One region of the Rossellomorea sp. GAMAL-10_SWC genome, then DNA from elsewhere that is predicted to be linked to it. Evidence: a T-box and tRNA genes for the amino acid it is inferred to sense, from the RefSeq annotation. Region 1 holds a T-box; the other holds one or more tRNA genes.
The links. The T-box of region 1 lies ahead of ileS (isoleucine--tRNA ligase). A T-box ahead of a tRNA ligase gene usually reads a tRNA of that ligase, here a tRNA-Ile.

Region 2: it has a tRNA-Ile gene. The T-box ahead of ileS (isoleucine--tRNA ligase) is inferred to sense a tRNA for this amino acid. The anticodon was not compared.

What each region holds. Positions count from the first base shown of each region.
Region 1 is NZ_CP144911.1:1,507,871-1,513,177, forward strand. Features, by position in the region: gene V5E38_RS07300 (Bax inhibitor-1/YccA family protein) at 1-372, shown strand, start outside; gene V5E38_RS07305 (NETI motif-containing protein) at 488-682, shown strand; gene V5E38_RS07310 (DNA alkylation repair protein) at 745-990, shown strand; gene corA (magnesium transporter CorA family protein) at 1,105-2,046, opposite strand; T-box leader at 2,412-2,656, shown strand; gene ileS (isoleucine--tRNA ligase) at 2,723-5,307, shown strand, end outside.
Region 2 is NZ_CP144911.1:3,518,320-3,523,626, forward strand. Features, by position in the region: gene glgB (1,4-alpha-glucan-branching protein) at 1-37, opposite strand, end outside; gene V5E38_RS17390 (DMT family transporter) at 718-1,617, opposite strand; gene V5E38_RS17395 (bifunctional transcriptional activator/DNA repair enzyme AdaA) at 1,614-2,168, opposite strand; tRNA gene V5E38_RS17400 (tRNA-Glu) at 2,660-2,731, opposite strand; tRNA gene V5E38_RS17405 (tRNA-Ser) at 2,743-2,833, opposite strand; tRNA gene V5E38_RS17410 (tRNA-Asn) at 2,840-2,914, opposite strand; tRNA gene V5E38_RS17415 (tRNA-Ile) at 2,935-3,011, opposite strand; tRNA gene V5E38_RS17420 (tRNA-Gly) at 3,029-3,099, opposite strand; tRNA gene V5E38_RS17425 (tRNA-His) at 3,106-3,181, opposite strand; tRNA gene V5E38_RS17430 (tRNA-Thr) at 3,191-3,263, opposite strand; tRNA gene V5E38_RS17435 (tRNA-Phe) at 3,490-3,565, opposite strand; tRNA gene V5E38_RS17440 (tRNA-Asp) at 3,574-3,649, opposite strand; tRNA gene V5E38_RS17445 (tRNA-Met) at 3,653-3,729, opposite strand; tRNA gene V5E38_RS17450 (tRNA-Ser) at 3,786-3,878, opposite strand; tRNA gene V5E38_RS17455 (tRNA-Ile) at 3,887-3,963, opposite strand; tRNA gene V5E38_RS17460 (tRNA-Met) at 3,973-4,046, opposite strand; tRNA gene V5E38_RS17465 (tRNA-Ala) at 4,075-4,147, opposite strand; tRNA gene V5E38_RS17470 (tRNA-Pro) at 4,158-4,234, opposite strand; tRNA gene V5E38_RS17475 (tRNA-Arg) at 4,259-4,335, opposite strand; tRNA gene V5E38_RS17480 (tRNA-Leu) at 4,346-4,432, opposite strand; tRNA gene V5E38_RS17485 (tRNA-Gly) at 4,441-4,515, opposite strand; tRNA gene V5E38_RS17490 (tRNA-Leu) at 4,545-4,627, opposite strand; tRNA gene V5E38_RS17495 (tRNA-Lys) at 4,649-4,724, opposite strand; tRNA gene V5E38_RS17500 (tRNA-Thr) at 4,732-4,804, opposite strand; tRNA gene V5E38_RS17505 (tRNA-Val) at 4,808-4,883, opposite strand; rRNA gene rrf (5S ribosomal RNA) at 4,889-5,004, opposite strand; rRNA gene V5E38_RS17515 (23S ribosomal RNA) at 5,128-5,307, opposite strand, start outside.

The DNA of each region.
Region 1 (5,307 bases):
ACAATAGCAATTATAGCAGGAACATTAATTTGTTATGCTACTGGACTAGTTAAAGTAACCCACCGTTTTAGATCAAGTGTTTTCGGATTAACAATCGGAGTGTTTATCTTTTATTTACTAACGATGGTCCTTCAACTATTCCATGTTCCAATTCCATATATCCATCAATCTGGTCCAATCGGAATATTAGTTAGTTTAGCGATACTTGTGATTGCTTCATTAAATCTATTCTTGGATTTTGATCTAATTACGACAAGTGTTAGACAAGGTGCACCAAAAGAGTTCGAGTGGTATTGTGCTTTTGGTTTATTAGTAACAGTCATTTGGGTTTATATTGAAGCACTTCGATTCCTATCGAGGCTTCGCGATTAAATAATTTTAGTCAGTCAGACCTTACTCTCAAATGAAAGTAAGGTTTTTTACTATAGTTTGATTTGAATTCAATTATGATTAGATAGAATTACAATAGTGGAAAGTAGGGAAATAGATGAGTAAGAAAAAATTTGAAGTCTTTGAAAATGAAACAATTAATGATTGCTTAGAGAGAATGGAAAGAGAAGGCTATACACCAGTTAAAAGAATGGAAGTACCAATATTTTCAGAACAAATGATTAATGGAAAGGTAGAAATTGAACCGACTGGAAGAAAGATTGTATTTGAAGGCAAATTAAATACGAATTAATATGAATAAATATAATAATTTAATGGAATAGTAACCTTATATGAATAAAATGAGGTGAAAATATGCATAAATTAGCATGTCCACGCTGTAAAACAAACAAAAGTAGATTTTATTTAATCGAACAAAACCCAAAAGCAGTTAAATTAAATGCTCAAAGCGGAGATGTTGAATCAGAAGAATACGTTTCAAGTGGGCTAGATCCATTTTTTGTTCCATATAAAGGTCCAGAATATTTAGTTCAATGTGGAACTTGTGGTTTAATTGATCAAAGTGTAATGTTTGAAAAAACAGCAGATTCATTGAAATAATAAAATAAAAAAACTAAGTACAAAGGTATAAATAGAATAAAAATAAGATGACCTCTACAAAGATCATCTTATTTTTGTTGGATAGTTTTAGTTTTTCTTATTATAACGAGTATTTTAGAACCAATCTTTTTTCTTGAACCAGATCACTAATCCAATCACGATGATTAGCATGATCACCCAACAGTAATAATAACCATATTTTAATTGAAGCTCAGGGATGTGAACAAAATTCATTCCATATACACCGACGATGAATGTTAGTGGCATGAACACAATCGAGACCGATGTTAACATTTTCATCGTTTTATTCATTTTGTGTGAGTTTGTTGAAATATAACTTTCTCTAATGTCATTTGCCATTTCCCTGTTATCTGCAATGTCATCTAATAGTTTTAATAAATGATCGTAGACGATTCGCAATTTCTTTGTCGTTTCTTTGTCAATTTCAACGTGGGTTGAATTTAATATACGATAAATTAAATCTTTTGTAGGTTTAACTGTTTTTCTTACTTTTGATAACTTGCTTAATTGTGTTTTAATTCCATCGATCATGCTTAAATCGGAATTTGTTCCTAATTCATCAATCTCTTCGATGTCATCTTCAATTTTTTGGACGATTGGAAAGAATTTATCAACAATTTCATCAGAAATGTGATACAGGATTCGTTCTGGTTTTATTCCTTTTGTACTCTTTAATCCTTTTAGTTTGTTCCACACAATTTGTATCGCATTTGACTCCTCCCAGCAAAATGAGACGATGTACTTGTGGGACAAAAAGAGATCGATTTCAGCTTGTTCCATGTTCTCCTGCAATGATTGTAGAATGATAAAACGATAGCCATCGTAATAATCCATTTTCGGTCTTTCTTTATAACTTACACAATGCTTAATTGCTATTTCATCGAATTGGAATTGAGTTCGCAATAAGTCAATTTCTTCTTTTTCAGGTTTTCCAAAATCGACCCAAACCCAATCAATTTGTTCGGAATTTAATTCTTCAATTGATACATCAAACGCATGGGTTCCGTCCTTGTATACAGCCATCGTTTTGATCATTTCGGCACCCCTTTTTCTATTTAATTTTCTCCAAAATCAGTTTAACACAATATTCTCCATTAGTTTTTAAAAAAATTATGAGAAAGGATTAACGATTCACAAAAGATTGTTTCGTTTAAAATTGTAAAATTAGATTAGAATTGAAAAAGGTAGAGAAATAATAGCTGCTTTTCTTTCCTTAGTGGCGTAAAATAGTGAAAAGTGATAAAAAGTTATTTTGCGATCAAAAGGATCATTAACTTTGACATTTAGAAGTTTCTTTTGCAATTGGAGTACGGAATTTAAATTAAGTAAAAAATAAATTTAAGAAAACTTTGACTTTTTAGTAGTCGATGGATATAATAAATAACAATTAAAGCACACAAATGAATTCAATGACGAGAAAAGTAATTTTCGTTACTGTTCTACAGAGAGCCGGGGAAGCTGAAATCCGGTGAATAGTACTTAAATGAAGATCCTCTCCGAGAAGTCAAACTGAAAACATAAGTAGGTTTGAACGGGTGTCTACCGTTAAAAGGAACGCGTATGATTGTACGTGACTGAGTGCTATTGAAGAGCGGAATGTTTTCAATAGAATTAGGGTGGTATCGCGGTTAAACCCGTCCCTTATTATAGGGGCGGGTTTTTGTGTGCTTTAAAAAAAGAAGAGAGGCGATATCATATGAAAAAAGAAAACATAAAAGAATCTGTTCAAAATCGTGAAAAAAGGATTAGTGAACTTTGGTCTAAAGAAAATACTTTTATTAAATCAGTTGAACAAAGAGAACATAATCAATCTTTTGTTTTTTATGAAGGTCCCCCAACTGCAAATGGACTACCACACGTTGGTCACGCATTAGGTCGTACGATAAAAGATGTGGTAGCTAGATATAAAACTATGGCTGGTTTCCAAGTTGTTCGTAAAGCTGGATGGGATACGCATGGTTTACCAGTTGAACTCGGTGTTGAAAAGATGTTAGGCATTTCAGGTAAGGCAGAAATTGAACGTTATGGTGTAAAAGCTTTTCTAGATAAATGTAAAGAAAGTGTTTTTACTTACGAGAAACAATGGCGAGACTTTACTGAGCAGTTAGGTTATTGGGTGGATATGGATGATCCATATGTAACACTGGACAATTCTTATATCGAAAGTGTATGGAATATCCTTGGGACAATTCATGAAAAAGGTTTACTAATAAAAGGTCATCGTGTTTCACCTTATTGCCCTAGCTGTCAAACATCACTAAGCTCACATGAGGTAGCGCAAGGATATAAGGACGTTAAGGATTTATCTGCAACCGTTAAGTTTAAATTGCAAGATGAAGAAAATGTCTATTTCCTTGGATGGACGACAACTCCGTGGACACTTCCAGCTAATGTAGCCTTAGCTGTAAATCCAACAATGGAATATGTTCGTGCTAAAAAAGGTGAGGAAGTATATATTCTTGCTAAGGCATTAGTAGATAAAGTGCTAAAAGCTGATTACGTCATTTTATCTGAATTTCTTGGGGCAGATCTAATCGGTATTAGTTATTCACCTCCATTTAATTTCGTAAAGGTTGAAGTTGGTCATAAAGTTGTGAAAGCAGATTTTGTAACTGAAGGTAGTGGTACTGGAATTGTTCATATCGCACCTGCATACGGTGAAGATGACTACAAGGTTGTACAAGAAAATGGGTTATCTTTTGTAAATGTAGTGAATGAAAAGGGCCAATATACTGAAGAAGTACCTAATTTTCAAGGTCGTTTTGTTAAAGAGTGTGATGTAGATATAGTGAGGTATTTAGCCGAAAACGATTTATTATTTAGTAAAGAAAAATATGAGCACAGCTATCCGCATTGTTGGCGTTGTGATTCACCTTTACTCTATTATGCGAATGAAAGTTGGTTTATTAAAACGACCGCATTAAAGGATGAGTTTATTAAAAATAATAAAGAAGTAACTTGGCATCCAGATCATATAAAATACGGCCGATTCGGTAATTTTTTAGAACAAATGGTAGATTGGAATATTAGCCGAAAAAGATATTGGGGCACCCCATTAAATGTTTGGGAATGTGTTTCATGTAATCATCAATTAGCACCAAAAAGTATAAATGAATTATGTAACCATTCGGTTGAAGAAATTGACAGCTCAATTGAACTGCACAAACCTTTTGTTGATGAAGTTACTCTTAATTGTCCAAATTGTAAAGGGAATATGAAAAGAACACCTGAAGTAATTGATGTCTGGTTCGATAGTGGTTCGATGCCATTTGCCCAGTATCATTATCCTTTTGAAAATAAAGAGAAATTTACAAAACAATTCCCAGCTGATGTTGTCATTGAAGGGATTGATCAAACAAGAGGCTGGTTCTATAGTTTACTTGCAGTATCTACTTTATTTACCGGGAAAGTACCGTATAAACGAGTATTATCTCTAGGCCATGTTTTAGATGAAAATGGACAAAAAATGTCTAAAAGTAAAGGGAATGCACTAGATCCAGTAGAATTAATTCAAAAATATGGTGCTGATTCATTAAGATGGGCTTTATTGGTAGACAGTGCGCCTTGGAATCCGAAGCGTTTTTCTGAAAGAGTCGTTCAAGAGGCGAAATCGAAACTCATCGATACAATCGACAATGTTCATAGTTTTTACAGTTTATATGCAAATTTAGATGGATTTAATACAACAGAACAATATGAGTATCAATCAAGTACGTTGGATAAATGGATCATTTCACGTTTGCATAGCACAGTCAAAAATGTAACTAAAAACTTAGAGGATTATCAATTTACAAATGCTGCAAGAGACATCGCTAAATTAGTAGATGAAGTAAGCAATTGGTATGTAAGAAGATCAAGAGAACGATTTTGGTCAAATGGAATGAATAAAAAGAAGGCAGCGGCTTACTATACACTGTTTGAAGTATTAACAAAAGTAAGTCAATTAGTAGCACCGTTTACACCATTCTTAGCGGAAGATGTTTATTTTAATTTAACAAAACAAAGCGTCCATTTATCTGATTTCCCAGTTTGCGATGAAACATTAATCGACGTTCAGCTTGAAAAGGAAATGGATGCAGTTCTAAAAGTTGTGGAACTTGGAAGAAGCATCCGAAATGCAAATTCATTAAAGATTAAACAGCCACTAGCTAGTTTAACTTTAGTTAGTAACAATGTGGAGTTTGATTGGGATTTATATAAAGAAATAGTTTTAGATGAGTTAAACGTAAAAAAATTCCAACAAGTAAACAACGAAAATGAGTTTTCAATCTTAAAATTGAAATTAGATTTTAAAAA
Region 2 (5,307 bases), 2.0 Mb from region 1:
GCACATCAAACTCAGTTGGCCGTGTCAAAAGCAACATCCTCACCTCATTACAATCTCTTAAATTCTTCTATCTCTTAATATTCTACAAATATATATATTCACCTTGTTTTTATGCAAAAAAAATTCAAAAACTTTTTTCGTAAAATGAATAACCATTCATGAAACCGTTGTCATTATTGCGTTTGTCGTAAAAATGTCGAATTTGTCGAACGAATATTTATGTATATTTATACATAGTATTTCAAAATTCCCTTGTAACAATTTGTAAATTTTTGATTTTTCATAAAATTTCATACATATTTCACACTTTTATAACATATAAACTTTATTTTTAAAAAGAATTGTAGAAAATTGTCGGTTTACGGGGGAGAGTTTTTTTTGAAAAATATTTAGAAATCATTAGCAAATTATTTAAATATTTAGATGAAAAATAAAAAAATCTTTAAACCGAATTCAATTTATTTGGTAATATCGAAGACCATGCAACAATGCATATTGATCAGAATAGTGAATTTAAATTACCTGACTTATATTTTAGGCAATTCAACAACAATTATTGAGATTCATGTAGATTCGCTTCAAACTTACTAAAGATTTGGTATATTTACCTACTTAGGTAGGTCTTATTATTAACTCAATAAAATAACAATCGTAATATAGTAAAAAGGATCTTCGTTTTTACGAAAATCCTTTTTTGGCTTATTATTTAAAAGCTTATTAGGCTTGCATTCGCTTATTTGATGTTATTACACGTAAACGAATATCTGAAATCAGGAATACCCCACATAAAATGACAAGAAAACCAAACAACATCCCTAATGTAATATGTTCTTTCAAAATAAGAATACCCCAGATTATTCCAAACACTGGAATTAAAAAAGTAACACTTAATGTTTTGGTAGGCCCAACACTTTCGATAAGATAAAAATACAATAAATATGCTATAGCAGTACAAAATAATGCTAATCCTAGTACTGCCAATATCGCAACTCCTGATACGTTATCTGTAGACTCAGTGAAATTTAAAAATGTAAAAGGTAAAAGTAAAATTGCAGCACCAATTTGTTGACCAGCTGCAAGTGAAAGTGGTGGTACTAAGGCAAATGCCTTCTTTGCATAAACACCCGCAATTCCATATGAAATAGTCGATAAAACTGCTAGTCCAATGGCTATTTTAACATCATAAGTAAAGGGAATTGAACTCCATCCTACTAACAAGATCACTCCTATTACTCCCACTATTATTCCAGTTAACTTACGAATACTCAACCTTTCTTTCGTCCATAAAAAAACAACCAGAGCTGTAAATAATGGCGTCAAAGAGTTTAGAATTGATGACATTGAGGCTGGCAAATATAATGCTGATGTAGCAATTAATGTAAATGGAATTGCTCCATTTAATGCCCCTATTATTAAATATTGTCTCCATCTCTCTTTAAATTGTAAAGACTTTTTAGTAATAACCAAATATAGCACCAGGGCAAACGCAGCAATTGTAACTCTTCCCTCTATTGTTAAAATAGGTCCAAAAACAGGTGAAGCGATCCGAATAAATAAAAATGAAGCTCCCCATAATGCAGCTAGACTCAATAAAGCTATTCCATCTTTTAACTTCATTTATTCAGTCCCTTTCTGAATGTAGTTGGAGTGTAATTAAAATGATGACGAAACATGCTTGAAAAATGTGCAGAGCCTTTAAAACCAAGTTTATGAGCTATTTCAGTTATGGTTTTGTCAGTATCTCGTAATAATCTCAAAGCTTCAATCATTCTTAACCTAGTTACGTATTCTAACGGAGATAAACCTGTGGATTTTTTAAATATTCTTTGCAAATGAAATTTACTTACTCCAACTTCAATTGCTAACCGATCCAGTGTTAAACTATTTCGATATTCTTTTTCAATAAAATGTTTGGCAGATAAAATAATATCCTCCTCATTTGAGTGAAGTAAATCAGGACGACATCTTTTACATGGACGGTATCCATCTTTAATTGCCAAAGAAAATGACGGATAATATGACACATTTTCTTTTAATGGGGTTCTTGACTTACAAGAAGGTTTACAACAGATTCCAGTGGACTTAACTGCATAAATAAACACTCCATCGTAGTTTTCATCGCATGATTCAACTGCATCCCACATGACCTGATTATTTAATCCGTTCATTTAATCACCTCATCTTTAGCTATTCACATTTTAACACTAAGATCATACGCTTGCTTTCAATTTCTTGCTTTCTAATTTCTTTGGTCTTGTAATATTTATTATTTGAAGAACACTTTAAAAAAATGGATTTAAACGACATTTTAACTAAAGGGTGAGGATAAAATGATGCTGGAATTTAAAATGAGCGAAAAAGACTTTAAGTTTTGATAATGAAGAATATTAACCCGAATGAAGATTAATGGAAAAGGAGAAGGGCGAGATTGTGGAGAACTAAGACTGAGATGTGCTGTTTCGATTACTTTATTTGTAAATAGACAGAAGCCATATTGAATCTATGAGAGTTAACTCCCTGTACATCCTAAAACGTACAAAGAGTACTCTAATATAATGAAGAAAGACGTATTCAATTAAAGCTCGTTCACTAAAATCATAAAAAAGACAAATAAAAAACTCAGTTACCTGTGTTATCACAAATAACTGAGCTTTAGTTATGACCCGTACGGGACTCGAACCCGTGTTACCGCCGTGAAAGGGCGGTGTCTTAACCGCTTGACCAACGGGCCAAAAAAAAATATGGCAGAGAAGAAGGGATTCGAACCCTCGCACCGGTTACCCGATCTACACCCTTAGCAGGGGCGCCCCTTGAGCCACTTGGGTACTTCTCTATCATATGGCTCCGCAGGTAGGGTTCGAACCTACGACCACTCGGTTAACAGCCGAGTGCTCTACCACTGAGCTACTGCGGAAAAATTAATTTTAAATTTAATGGTGGGCCTAAATGGACTCGAACCATCGACCTCACGCTTATCAGGCGTGCGCTCTAACCAGCTGAGCTATAGGCCCATTAAATTTTATAAAAAAGCGGGTGATGGGAATCGAACCCACGACCGAAGCTTGGAAGGCTTCTATTTTACCATTAAACTACACCCGCATAATATGGGGCGACCGATGGGAATCGAACCCACGAGTGTCGGAACCACAATCCGATGCGTTAACCACTTCGCCACGACCGCCATAAAGAGTGCCGACTAGAGGACTTGAACCCCCAACCTACTGATTACAAGTCAGTTGCTCTACCAATTGAGCTAAGTCGGCATATTATTAACTAAATCAATTAGTTTTATTACTTAATATAATTTGCTCCACTCAAGCTTAAGTATTGGTATAGTAACCTTCATAAAGTTCGTCCTTGTCTCATCTAGATAATTCAAGGTGTTTTTCGACAAGTACGCTGATGTTTCGCTACAAAGCTTATTCATTCGTGCTCTACCAATTGAGCTAAGTCGGCTTATTAAAAGCTAATTTACTTATTTATTTAAGATGGTGGCTCGGGACGGAATCGAACCGCCGACACGAGGATTTTCAGTCCTCTGCTCTACCGACTGAGCTACCGAGCCATCTTAAATGGCGGTCCCGACCGGGATCGAACCGGCGATCTCCTGCGTGACAGGCAGGCATGTTAACCGCTACACCACGGGACCATTTGGTTGCGGGGACAGGATTTGAACCTGCGACCTTCGGGTTATGAGCCCGACGAGCTACCAGACTGCTCCACCCCGCGATAATGAGGATACTATTTAATATAGTTCCTAAAAGTTATATACAATTTAATAAAAATGGAGGAGTAAGAGGGATTCGAACCCCCGCGGGCTGTTACACCCCTGTCGGTTTTCAAGACCGATCCCTTCAGCCAGACTTGGGTATTACTCCATTATAAGTGGTGGACCTTGTAGGACTCGAACCTACGACCGGACGGTTATGAGCCGTCTGCTCTAACCAGCTGAGCTAAAGGTCCTTAAATAAGTAGCGGCGGAGGGAGTCGAACCCACGACCTCACGGGTATGAACCGTACGCTCTAGCCAGCTGAGCTACACCGCCATAATAAGTTAATTTAAGTTTCTTTAAGTGGAGCCTAGCGGGATCGAACCGCTGACCTCCTGCGTGCAAGGCAGGCGCTCTCCCAGCTGAGCTAAGGCCCCATGTTTTAAATGGTCGGGAAGACAGGATTTGAACCTGCGACCCCCTGGTCCCAAACCAGGTGCTCTACCAAGCTGAGCCACTTCCCGTTCAGAATAACAGGTGGAATAATATGGCGCGCCCGAAAGGACTCGAACCCATAACCTTTTGATCCGTAGTCAAACGCTCTATCCAATTGAGCTACGGGCGCATATTATAAATGGTACCGAGGGCCGGACTCGAACCGGCACGGGGTCAACCCCCGCAGGATTTTAAGTCCTGTGTGTCTGCCATTCCACCACCCCGGCAGCATATGTGGAGCGGAAGACGGGGCTCGAACCCGCGACCCCAACCTTGGCAAGGTTGTATTCTACCACTGAACTACTTCCGCGTATACTGCTTATAAATTATAAATTTAAATGGTGCGGGTGAAGGGACTCGAACCCCCACACCGAAGTACTAGATCCTAAGTCTAGCGCGTCTGCCAATTCCGCCACACCCGCAAATATTCTCTTTTGAGAAAATGGTGAGCCATGAAGGATTCGAACCTTCGACCCTCTGATTAAAAGTCAGATGCTCTACCTACTGAGCTAATGGCTCAAAAGAGTGCCGACTAGAGGACTTGAACCCCCAACCTACTGATTACAAGTCAGTTGCTCTACCAATTGAGCTAAGTCGGCATATGGTGGAGGATGACGGGCTCGAACCGCCGACCCCCTGCTTGTAAGGCAGGTGCTCTCCCAGCTGAGCTAATCCTCCATCAAACCAAGCGACGTTCTACTCTCACAGGGGGAAACCCCCAACTACCATCGACGCTGAAGAGCTTAACTGCCGTGTTCGGTATGGGAACGGGTGTGACCTCTTCGCTATCATCACTTGATTCTTTTTCTTTAGGACATTAATTATTATATCAAATTTCATTTAAAAGTCAATAACTTTTTTGAAGTTTTTTTTATAATAATTTTCGTACCTTCAAAACTAGATAATGTCATCATCAAACTTGTTAGTTAAGTCCTCGACCGATTAGTATCAGTCAGCTCCACGTGTCACCACGCTTCCACCTCTGACCTATCAACCTGATCGTCTCTCAGGGGTCTTACTAGCTTAACGCTATGGGAAATCTCATCTTGAGGGGGGCTTCATGCTTAGATGCTTTCAGCACTTATCCCTTCCACACATAGCT